2 regions of the Metabacillus herbersteinensis genome follow, and region 2 is predicted to be linked to the other one. Evidence: riboswitches for the same ligand, from Rfam matches in the RefSeq annotation. Region 2 holds a riboswitch; the other holds the start of a gene.
What was found. A riboswitch is a leader RNA that binds a small molecule or an ion and turns the genes downstream of it on or off. The one in region 2 is predicted to bind thiamine pyrophosphate.

Region 1 (5,461 bases), on a different contig from region 2:
TTGCTTCACATCAGCAGCGACAAATAATAATATACCACAAAGGCTTTATAGTATACAAGCCCTTTTTTCACAAAATAATATTTAATTGTGAATTTCTATTCTAGTTTATGAAAAATACACTCCCTACCTAGTGTTACCTATAAAAAAAAGCGCAAGCCCCGTTTAGCGACGTATGGAGATAGGAAGTACATTTGCACTGTGCGTTGAGCTTAATTCCGAAACGCATACTAATTCTTAAATTTGTATAAATTCTTGCAGAACTAAAAAGACGCCTCAATAATATAATTGAAACGTCTTTCTTCTATATAAGAAATATTCTTTGATGCAGATTCTCTAATAGTTCTTTTTTTTAGTAAAGAGAAGGTATGACTCGTTAGGAATTCACTTTTACGTGTCTGTGGTTGGTTCACTTTTTCTTACGAGGTTATGCAGTTTAATAAGTTGATGATAAATTCGATTTTTGATAAGTAGTTGTTTTGCTCTTTTTATTGCTTCAATTAATAATCTTTCAGCTAAATGATAGTGCATCGCTTCACATGGCAAGGATGCATTGGAGAGTATGAAGGCACAATCAGTTCGCTTTGTACGCACTTGACTCTGCAGTCCATCAAGTTCACCTTGCTTTAGTCTTCCGAATCCAAATGACCAATTTGCTCAGTTGTTAATGATGGTTTGTTCATGTTCACTAGGGAGAACTCCCAAGCTCTTCTAATTTCAATGCTCAATCAAACCACCGTACTGTTTTGAATCAGAATGTAGTTGCTGTTTTAATAATGATTGTGGTCTTTGTTGGAGAAATTTTCTAATACCCATTTTCTCTCACCTCTTGGACAATCTAAGGAAGTATATGAAAAGAATTTCAATTAAATGAAGAATACCTATTGTCGAACTTTGTATTATCATGTATAGTAATCACTAATTAAATAATTACATTTAACCACAAGGGGAGCCATTTGGCTGAGACTGAACATAATGTTCTAACCCTCTGAACCTGTTAGTTAGTACTAGCGTAGGAATGTGGATGGACTCATACTAAACACCTTAACCAAAGCAGTGCGTGGAAACCATCTAGCATTCCCCGCATTGCTTTTTTATTTTGTCTAAAAACTTGGCTCCTTTGGTTAAATGCACAAAAAGGGGTATTTACTATGAAGAACAATCAACGACTTTTATTTTTAGTAGAAGTTAGCATGCTAGCTTCTTTGGCATTTTTGCTCGATTTAGTATCAGGGGTTGTCGGTCGTTTCTGGCCACAAGGCGGATCGATTTCACTAGCAATGATTCCTATATTTATTCTTTCTTTTCGATGGGGGTTAAAAGGTGGACTGTTGGCCGGTTTCCTATTAGGATTGCTGCAAGTTGTTCTCGGTACAGCCTTTATTGCTCATCCAGTTCAAGCCTTTATTGATTACTTCTTTGCGTTTACAGTCGTAGGGTTAAGTGGAATTCTATTTAAACAAGTACAACACGCTTTAGTAAATCGTAAAAAAGGTACCGTTATTGCTTATGTTGTTCTCGGAACATTCATCGGGAGTGCTTTGCGTTATCTCGCTCATGTAATAGCCGGCGTATACTTTTTTGCCGAATACACACCAGAAGGTACACCAATCTGGACTTACTCAATTGTTTATAACGGTTCCTATATGTTGCCTACATTTATCGTTTCAGCTATTGTGACGGCATTGATTCTGATTACTGCACCGCGTCTTGTAACTCGTAATAAAACTACTTAAGTTTTTTAAACCTGGACTCAATTGTCCAGGTTTTTTTATTTCTTACTTTGGTTATCCACAGCAACAAAAACCTCGCTAAAAATACTTATCCACATTCATAGTAAAAATCCACTGTCACTTAAAGAAACCGTGAGTAACTCTATCAATTGTGGATTAATTGTGCATAACATTAAAACTATTCACAACTTTATAAACAAAAACTAATAGAACGTGGGAAAATTGCGAGGTTATGTGTACAACTATCTTTCTATTATTAAAAATAGTAATCATAAAGATAGATCTTTTTGCATTTATTAGTAGTAATAGAACAGAAAGAATTCGGAGGAATAGGGAATGAGTCTAGCTTATGCAGTTATGTTACTAACATTCTTTCTATCATTGTTTCATTTCTCGTACGGGTACAGGGAAGCGATACGAATTAGTGATGAGGATGGTTTAGTTAACGGTTGGTCGATTATAGTCTGCTTGCCACTTGGGTTTGTTTTTGCTCATCTTGCTTCTATATTTTATCAGCAGATTTAATAGAAAGCCTCGGGATCACAGCTACCTAAGGCTCTCTCATATAGGAGTCTACTGATTATAACGTTTCAATAAGTTCGTTAAGAAAGGTTCTAAAGGTGGAAAAGAAAAACCTTCTTTTTCTGCGCGTTCAACATCAACAGTCCATGAACCGTCCATATTATAAGGAGAGACAACAGCGTTTGTAATTTTTTAACGAGCTTTTTTCCGAAAATTTGTGTCCCTCCTAATACTAGTGCACGTTTCATGTCGTTTCCTCCTTAGTTACATCCCATTCGGATCTTAAGATTGTATAAAAATCCAAATCTACATAGTTGCCCCACTTTTTCACATGTTCTCGCGCTGTACCTTCATAGGTCATGTCTACTTTCTTCATTACTCTAGAAGATGCAGGATTATGACTCATTGTAGCAGCGAATATTTTATTCAATTGCAGGTGTTGAAAACCGTAACAAATGATTCTCCTCGCTGCCTCTGTTGTGTAACCTTTCCCCCAGTATTCAACGCCCATCCAATACCCAAGTTCAGCACGGTCATGCGCTTTACTAACTCCAATATCAATCGCCTATAACCGTATTACCTTCTTTCAGAACTATTGCGAAGACATGGTGCCCTCTTTCACTTAAAGTTGGATGCGTTGCGATCCAACTTTGCGCGCCATCCTCAGGATAAGGATGAGGAATATGTAGCGTTGTTTCTGCGATTTTTTTTCTGCTGGCTAAAACATTAACGGCTTCTGAGTCATTTAGAGTAAATGGTCTTAAAATTAAATGATCTGTTTCTAAAGTTGGAATCATGTTCTTTGACCTCCTGTTATTCGTTCCTTCAATTTAGTTAAATTAGTCCATCCATAGGCAATTTCTACATGCTCACGGTTATGAATCGAAAATGTTTCTTCTCCCACCTTTTCAGGGGAATACCTTTCGTAAAATGCACGTGAAGGGTTTTCCTCAAGGACCCAAACAAGCAAGTTTGATAGTTGTTGTTGTTGAAGCTCATCTATTGCAGCTAAAACTAATTGCTTTCCAATGCCTTTGCCTTGATATTCTTCTAAAATATAAATAGCGTACAATTCACTCTTAAAGTGATAGTTTTCAGATCTCTCTTTACCAAAGCTTACAAAGCCAACAATATGTTCTTCTATTGCTTCTGCCACATATAAACGATCAAAGTTTGCTTGTGACCATTGCTCTTCCTTTTGTTTGTACGTTAGCGAGTCAAGGTAAGCCTGGACAACGATCCCTTTGTAGGTTGACTTCCAACTGTCTACATGAACTTTCGCGATTCCTTTTGCATCTTTTTTTGTTGCTTTTCTGATGGTAAACATGTTGACAGCACTCCCCAATAAAAGTTCCTAACTATTTCGACATAACTTAGCTAACTCCTACTTTATTCTTAAAAAGGAATTTTGTAGTGAGTTGTAGAAGTTAAATAAGGGGTAAACGATCTTTTTTTTAATAATTCATTTACTATATTCATATTTTATAAGGAAGATAATTTACTTTTTGCATTGGAGGACGATTTTGAAAACAACTTTAATAATCTGTTGGAACTTATTAAACTCAATCCTGATGTTCGCTATTCTTTCTACTTTGTTTGTATTTGTTTTTTTATTTGTTGATAACTCCAGTGGATTCGTTGCAGGAGCTATGTTGTTCCTAGTGGTTGGAGGTTTATTTTGCGTAAGCATTTATGGCTTGGTGCAGTGGGGTAAGAAATTTAAGTTTTTGTTTTTCAGGAGTATTAGTGGTGCCGTTATGCTTATGCTTACAAGTGTTTCACTATTTTTATCACTGACTGTCATCTTTTTTATAAACTATATGCTTCTAAACGAGTTTGGCCACAGTATGACCTTTCAAGATAAGATTGATCTTTATTCATCTCCTTTTAAAAACACTACCCATTCTCCCAAGAATTACCAATCTCTGAAGAGTGATCGAGATACTCTAGAATTATTGCAGCATGTAACGGTTTATCACTTAGATGAGGAGAAGGGAATAATACCTATTATTGAGGATGCACTTAAGGAAGCTATTTTGTTAAACAATCGAGTGTTTGGTGAAGTTGAAAATCCGCAAGTTGATCTGCTGCTGCATTCCACAAGCGCTGAATTAACTACCTATACATCAATGGTGGATACAATGGGGTACTATGACGAGTCAAGAGATATGATGGGTGTCGCAATTAATAATTATGATGGCGTGCTATCAAAAAATGAAGCAGCCTACTATTATTTTTATAACACAATTATGCACGAATACACCCACTACAGAATGCAAACATTTATTAAAGAAAATGGCCTATATCTTTACAGAGTTCCCATTTGGTTTCATGAAGGAGTCGCAGAATATATCGGCATGAACGGTGTCAGAAGTGGGTACTATCCTTTTGAAGAAGTGAACCTAACAGGGCTTTCAACACATGAACAGTGGGATTCTTATCGCTCAGAAGAATTTGATGTTTACACACAGGGCCACTTTGCAGTTTTATATCTCGTAGACACATATGGTGAGGATATCGTTTCTATGATCATCACTGAAACTGCTAAATTGAATGACTTTGAAAAAGGATTTAAAAAAGCCACTGGAATTTCCGTTAATGAATTGAATGAGGTGTATTTAATAGAGGAAAAGAAGATGTATGAGGAGATGTGATGATGAATTGGAGGTATGGATGAGCGGTCCAGGCAAAAAGTTGGGCGGTTCGCATGAAAAGTTAGGCGCTGACCTTTCAAAGTTGGGCACTCTAGCTGCTGCTGAACATCAAACGCTCAACGGGTTTTTGAGTACCTGCCCACAACAATAGGGGGCATGCACAGTTAGCTAACTTTAATTTTCTGGGAGAGCCCAAACAGATACACTTCCTCCATTTACACGGAAGGTTGTGAATCCATCTTCTTCAATTGTAATCGTTTCTTTTCTAGTTTGAGTTAAATCAACCCATGTTTCTCCGGCTCTATCTTGTCCTACAAACATTCTTTTTTCACCCTCATCTCCGTTGGAAATGATTACAGCACAGCCAGACCTCTTAATCTCCTTTGTACCAAGGCGTACCCAACCAATTGTATTAGGATGATCAAAATAATCTTCTTGATCTCCATAGGCTTTATGATATCGAGCATAAGGAGCGGATCAATGGCTTCCTTTTTGCCTTGAATTGGTTCTTCTCCTCCAATTCCAAAATAATCTCCATAAAAAACACATGGGTAA
Region 2 (5,461 bases):
ATTGAACAGAAATGAGCTGTTTTTGCACCTTCCGCAGGTAAAGTTTCATCATGATATTCTATTGCACGTTCAGGATCTAAAGATAAATTAAACTGATCTCTCCAACGGAATTCAAAACGAGCTTTTGATAAGGCATCATCTCTCTTTTGTGCTCCTGGATGTCCTTTTGCCAAATCAGCAGCGTGTGCGGCAATTTTATAAGTAATAACTCCTTCACGTACATCATCTCTATTCGGTAGACCTAAATGCTCCTTTGGCGTTACATAACAAAGCATAGCGGTACCATACCATCCAATCATTGCAGCTCCGATAGCAGATGTAATGTGATCATAACCAGGAGCTATATCAGTTGTAAGAGGTCCAAGTGTGTAGAATGGTGCTTCCTGACAGACTTCTAGTTGTTTATCCATATTTTCTTTAATTAGGTGCATTGGTACGTGTCCTGGTCCTTCAACCATCACCTGTACATCATGCGCCCAAGCAATTTTTGTTAGCTCTCCAAGAGTCTCTAATTCTGCAAATTGTGCTTCATCATTCGCATCTGCAATAGACCCAGGACGTAAACCATCTCCTAAAGAGAATGCAACATCATAAGATTTCATTATTTCACAAATTTCTTCAAAGTGAGTGTATAAAAAGCTTTCTTTATGGTGGTGTAGGCACCATTGAGCCATAATAGATCCACCGCGAGATACAATGCCTGTTAAACGTTTTGCTGTTAACGGAACATATCGCAAAAGAACACCTGCATGGATCGTGAAGTAATCAACACCTTGCTCCGCTTGTTCAATCAAGGTATCACGGTAAACCTCCCATGTAAGATCTTCAGCAACACCATTTACTTTTTCAAGTGCTTGATAAATTGGCACGGTTCCTACAGGAACAGATGAGTTTCGAATAATCCATTCTCTTGTTGTATGTATGTTTTTTCCTGTTGATAGATCCATAATATTATCAGCACCCCAGCGTGTCGCCCATGTCATCTTTTCAACTTCGTCTTCGATGGAAGATGAAACAGCCGAGTTGCCAATATTCGCATTAATTTTAACATGAAAATTACGTCCTATTATCATAGGTTCTGACTCTGGATGATTAATATTAGATGGAATGATTGCTCGACCTTTTGCAACTTCATCACGGACAAATTCAGGCTTCATATTTTCCCTTAATGCGATAAATTCCATCTCAGGAGTAATAATCCCCTTCTTTGCATAATGAAGCTGTGTGACATTTCCCCCTTTTTTTGCACGCAATGGTTTGCGCTTTAAACCAGGAAACACACTATGATTGGCACGAGGATCATTTTCATCTTTATACCCATTATCTTGAGGCTTAATTTCTCGACCTTCATATTCCTCAACATCTGCACGTTCATGAATCCATGTGCTTCGAATCGCAGGAAGACCTTTTGTAATATCAACTGAATAATTTTGATCCGTATAAGGACCACTTGTATCATACACACGTAATGGAAGGTTTTCCTCTTCTCCAAATGTACCAGTTGTCGGGCTTAACTCAATTTCACGCATTGGTACTTTAATGTCAGGTCTTGAACCTGTTACATATACTTTTTTACTACCTGGAAAACTAGACATGATGGAAATGTTTTGTTCGTTTAATGAAGTCGTTGACATAATAAATCTCTCCTTTTTTTTGAATATAAAGGACGAGATACAGAACATACCAAAAGCTTGTAGAAGTACACAAAAAAGCCGGGCCCATAAATGGGTGGACCCGGCTAGTATATGCAGAAGTAGTGTTGCATTGATGATTATTCTAACTTCCCCACGCTGGTATGAGCCAGATCAGGTCCCAAGAGTCAAGAAACTTCAACGTGCTTCTCTCTCAGCCCAACTTATTGGACTCCCCTAGTTATTTCTATTCAATTTAAATTTTATTATATATGAGTTTCGGATAAAATGGAATACAGAATTTTACTAGAATGATGTTTCATCTTCAGAGATTATGTTAAGTTATTTTAGAAAGAGTAAGGTAATATACCGGATTCCTTGGGTTTTAAGATGGAATATTTAATAGTACTGATAATGAAAGAGTGAATATATTCTTCAAGGGAAGTGGCTTCATCTTCCTTTCAAAAAAGCCGACTCTCCTGAAATGCTCTTTTTAGTTTAAGCAGGATTACTATATTAACTTAGAGAATTTTAAAAAAGAATAACAATTTCCAATAAGATACTTGCAGATAGTCCGAGTTTGCAAAAAGTATTTTCAATAACACTACCAAAAAGGGAGATAAAATGACTTATCATACAATGGATTTTATGGAAGGACAAACGACCGATCAGCAATTAGATTGGTTAGTTGCTACTTTACAAGCAATTCACGATGGAGTTTTGGTGATTGATAAAAATGAAGTTGTTCGAATGATAAACCCAGAATATACGAAAATAACTGGAGTTGCACCGGAGAATATTGTAGGAAAGCGACTTCGAGATGTAAGGCCCAAAGCTTTGTTAGTCGAAACGTTAAAGGATCGAAAAGAAAGAGTCGGTATTTATAGGAAAGAAGGAGTCACCGAATATGTTGTTGATATGGCCCCAATTATTTTGAATGGAGAAACAGTCGGTGCTGTTTCAATTTGTAAGGGCTTAACAGAGGTACATAAATTATCACAAGAGCTTGAAAAAAATCAAAAGAAATTAAATCAGTTAAAAAATAAAATTGGTTCTCTTTATCAAGCTAAATATACCTTTGACCAGATTATTGGATCAGATAAAGGGTTAAAGGAAGTTATTCATATTGGGAGAAGAGCTGCTGATTCAGATTTATCTGTACTTATCATTGGAGAAAGTGGGACAGGAAAGGAACTATTTGCACAATCCATCCATAATGAAAGTCCACGTGCTAATAAACCCTTTATCCCAGTAAACTGTGCGGCCATTCCATCTTCCATAATTGAAAGTGAGCTTTTCGGTTATGATGAAGGGTCTTTTACTACGGCAAAAAAGGGTGGGAAAGTTGGATTATTTGAAATTGCAAATAGTGGAACGATTTTCCTAGATGAAATTGGTGAGCTATCATATGAACTACAGGCAAAATTACTTAGAGTTTTACAAGAGCAAACGATTCGACGAGTAGGAGAAACTAGAGAAAAACACATTGATGTACGAGTTATTGCTGCAACAAATAGGAATCTTCAGCAGATGATTGAAAAAAGACTATTTCGAGAAGATTTATTTTATCGTTTGAATGTATTAAATATCCAAATCCCAGCGCTTCATAAGAGAAAAGAAGACATTCCAGATATTATTCATTATATTCTTGGCATCTCGAATCGAAACTTATCAAAAGCAGATGGAGCAAGCTACTACACAATAAGTGAAGAAGCATTGTATCTATTACAAAATCATGAATGGACAGGAAATGTCCGTGAATTAAAAAATACAATAGAGTATGCTGTTTGCATGACTGATGGAAGAGAAATCCTACCCAAACATTTACCTAATGCAATTGTGAATAAAAAAGGAAATAGCAATCAACTCAATAATCATAGAAATCGTGCCTTGAGAGAAATAACAGCAGAAGTTGAACGTAAGTGTATCCTTGAGAGCTTGGACAATTATGGCTATGAAGTAGAAGGGAAGAAAAAAGTCGCAAAAGAACTAGGGGTATCTTTAGCAACGTTATATAATAAAATGAAAAAGTTGAAAATTGAGTAATCTTAGTGTTCTAACTATCTAGAAACACCTTCTAATTTATTAGAATTCATATTCATCTAGTCTCAAAAGCAAGAAAAGATTAATTTTGAAAAATAGTAAGGTACCTTAATAAATATAATTCTAAAAAGTTAGAAAGTCTAAACCACAAAACGCCAGGAACAGGCGTTTTTTTATTGGCATAAAAATTGCTTATATAGGAAGGTGGAATGGTACTGGTTGAAACACAGAATGGAGTAACCTTGGAAGAAGTGGAGGAAAAAACAGAAGCTACGTTATTAATTAGTGAATCTCTAAGAATATTATGACAGTGACAAATCTTGCAAAGATGAGGTGGAACTATGCTGAAAATAGGAAGTGGTGCTGGCTTCTCAGGTGATCGGCTTGAACCTGCAATAGATTTAGCCAGGAATGTAGATTTGAATTATCTCATATTAGAATGTTTAGCAGAGAGAACCATTGCTATTGCACAGAAAGAAAAGAAAAACGACCCAAACAAAGGGTATGATCCTCTATTGGGTGAGCGAATGTACTCATTACTTCCAATTCTAGATGAGAAAAGGTTTAGAATAATTTCCAATATGGGCGCGGCAAATCCAGTTGGAGCTGCAAATAAAATCATAGACATAGCTAATGAACTGAATATATCTTGTACGGTTGCAGTAGTTATAGGTGACGATGTTTTACAAGTACTTAATGATGAAGATAATATTCTTGAAAACTCAAATAAAGTAAAAGATTATAAAACAATTATTTCTGCAAATGCTTACCTTGGCGTAGAAGCACTACTGCCAGCATTAAAAACAGAAGCAGACATCATTATAACTGGTAGAGTTGCAGATCCATCGCTGTTTCTTGCACCTATTATACATTACTACGGATGGTCTATTGATGATTATGAAAAGATTGGGCAAGGGACAGTAATTGGTCATTTGCTGGAATGTGCTGGACAGATAACAGGAGGATATTATGCGGATGTAGGAAAAAAAGAGGTTCCTAATCTAGAAGATTTAGGTTTTCCTTACGCAATAGTAGATAAAAATGGAAGCGCAATCATAAATAAAACAGCTAATTCTGGTGGAATACTAAATCTTCAAACAGTGAAAGAACAATTACTTTATGAGGTTCACGATCCGAGTCAATATTTAACACCTGATGTGACAGCAGATTTCTCAAACGTTGTATTAACAGAGATTGCCCCTAACCAAGTAAAGGTTACTGGAGGAACAGGCTATAAAAAGCCTAGCCACTATAAGGTATCAATTGGTTACAATGCCGGGTACTTAAGTGAAGGAGAAATATCCTATGCTGGTTCTTCTGCAGTTGAAAGAGGTAGATTAGCAGAGAATATATTAAAAAGACGGTTATCAAGCAAAATAGCAGATTTACGGATTGACCTTATTGGACTATCATCGATTCATCGAACAAGTTTTGGTGATAGCTATCCTTATGAAATAAGGCTCCGAGCTGCAGCATTATGCAAGAACGAAGAAGATGCAAGAAGGATAGGGAATGAAGTCGAGGCATTATACACAAATGGACCGTACGGAGGCGGTGGAGCTAGAAAGCGAGTTTCTGAATGTATTGGAGTAGTATCTACCTTCCTCCCTAGAGAACTAGTTGATAAGCAAGTGAAAGTGGAGGTGTATCGAGATGAAAAGCAGCAAAATAAAATTATATGAGATCGCTCACAGTCGAGCTGGTGATAAGGGAAATACATCTAATTTATCGCTTATTCCCTACAATGAAAACGATTATGAATGGCTAAAAAAAGAGGTTACAGCTGA

Region 1: linked by a shared signal. The riboswitch ahead of thiT (energy-coupled thiamine transporter ThiT) and the one ahead of thiC (phosphomethylpyrimidine synthase ThiC) in region 2 are both predicted to bind thiamine pyrophosphate.

The regions. Positions count from the first base shown of each region.
Region 1 is NZ_JBHLVO010000003.1:335,749-341,209, reverse strand. Features, by position in the region: gene ACFFIX_RS06855 (hypothetical protein) at 388-591, opposite strand; TPP riboswitch at 933-1,033, shown strand; gene thiT (energy-coupled thiamine transporter ThiT) at 1,149-1,733, shown strand; gene ACFFIX_RS06845 (hypothetical protein) at 2,067-2,255, shown strand; gene ACFFIX_RS06840 (hypothetical protein) at 2,345-2,500, opposite strand; gene ACFFIX_RS06835 (GNAT family N-acetyltransferase) at 2,497-2,763, opposite strand; gene ACFFIX_RS06830 (GNAT family N-acetyltransferase) at 2,810-3,049, opposite strand; gene ACFFIX_RS06825 (GNAT family N-acetyltransferase) at 3,046-3,579, opposite strand; gene ACFFIX_RS06820 (hypothetical protein) at 3,776-4,906, shown strand; gene ACFFIX_RS06815 (hypothetical protein) at 4,893-5,057, shown strand; partial or broken gene ACFFIX_RS06810 (alpha-amylase) at 5,081-5,461, opposite strand, start outside.
Region 2 is NZ_JBHLVO010000006.1:48,174-53,634, forward strand. Features, by position in the region: gene thiC (phosphomethylpyrimidine synthase ThiC) at 1-1,634, opposite strand, end outside; TPP riboswitch at 1,766-1,880, opposite strand; gene ACFFIX_RS09855 (sigma-54 interaction domain-containing protein) at 2,271-3,677, shown strand; gene ACFFIX_RS09860 (acyclic terpene utilization AtuA family protein) at 4,016-5,356, shown strand; gene ACFFIX_RS09865 (AtuA-related protein) at 5,328-5,461, shown strand, end outside.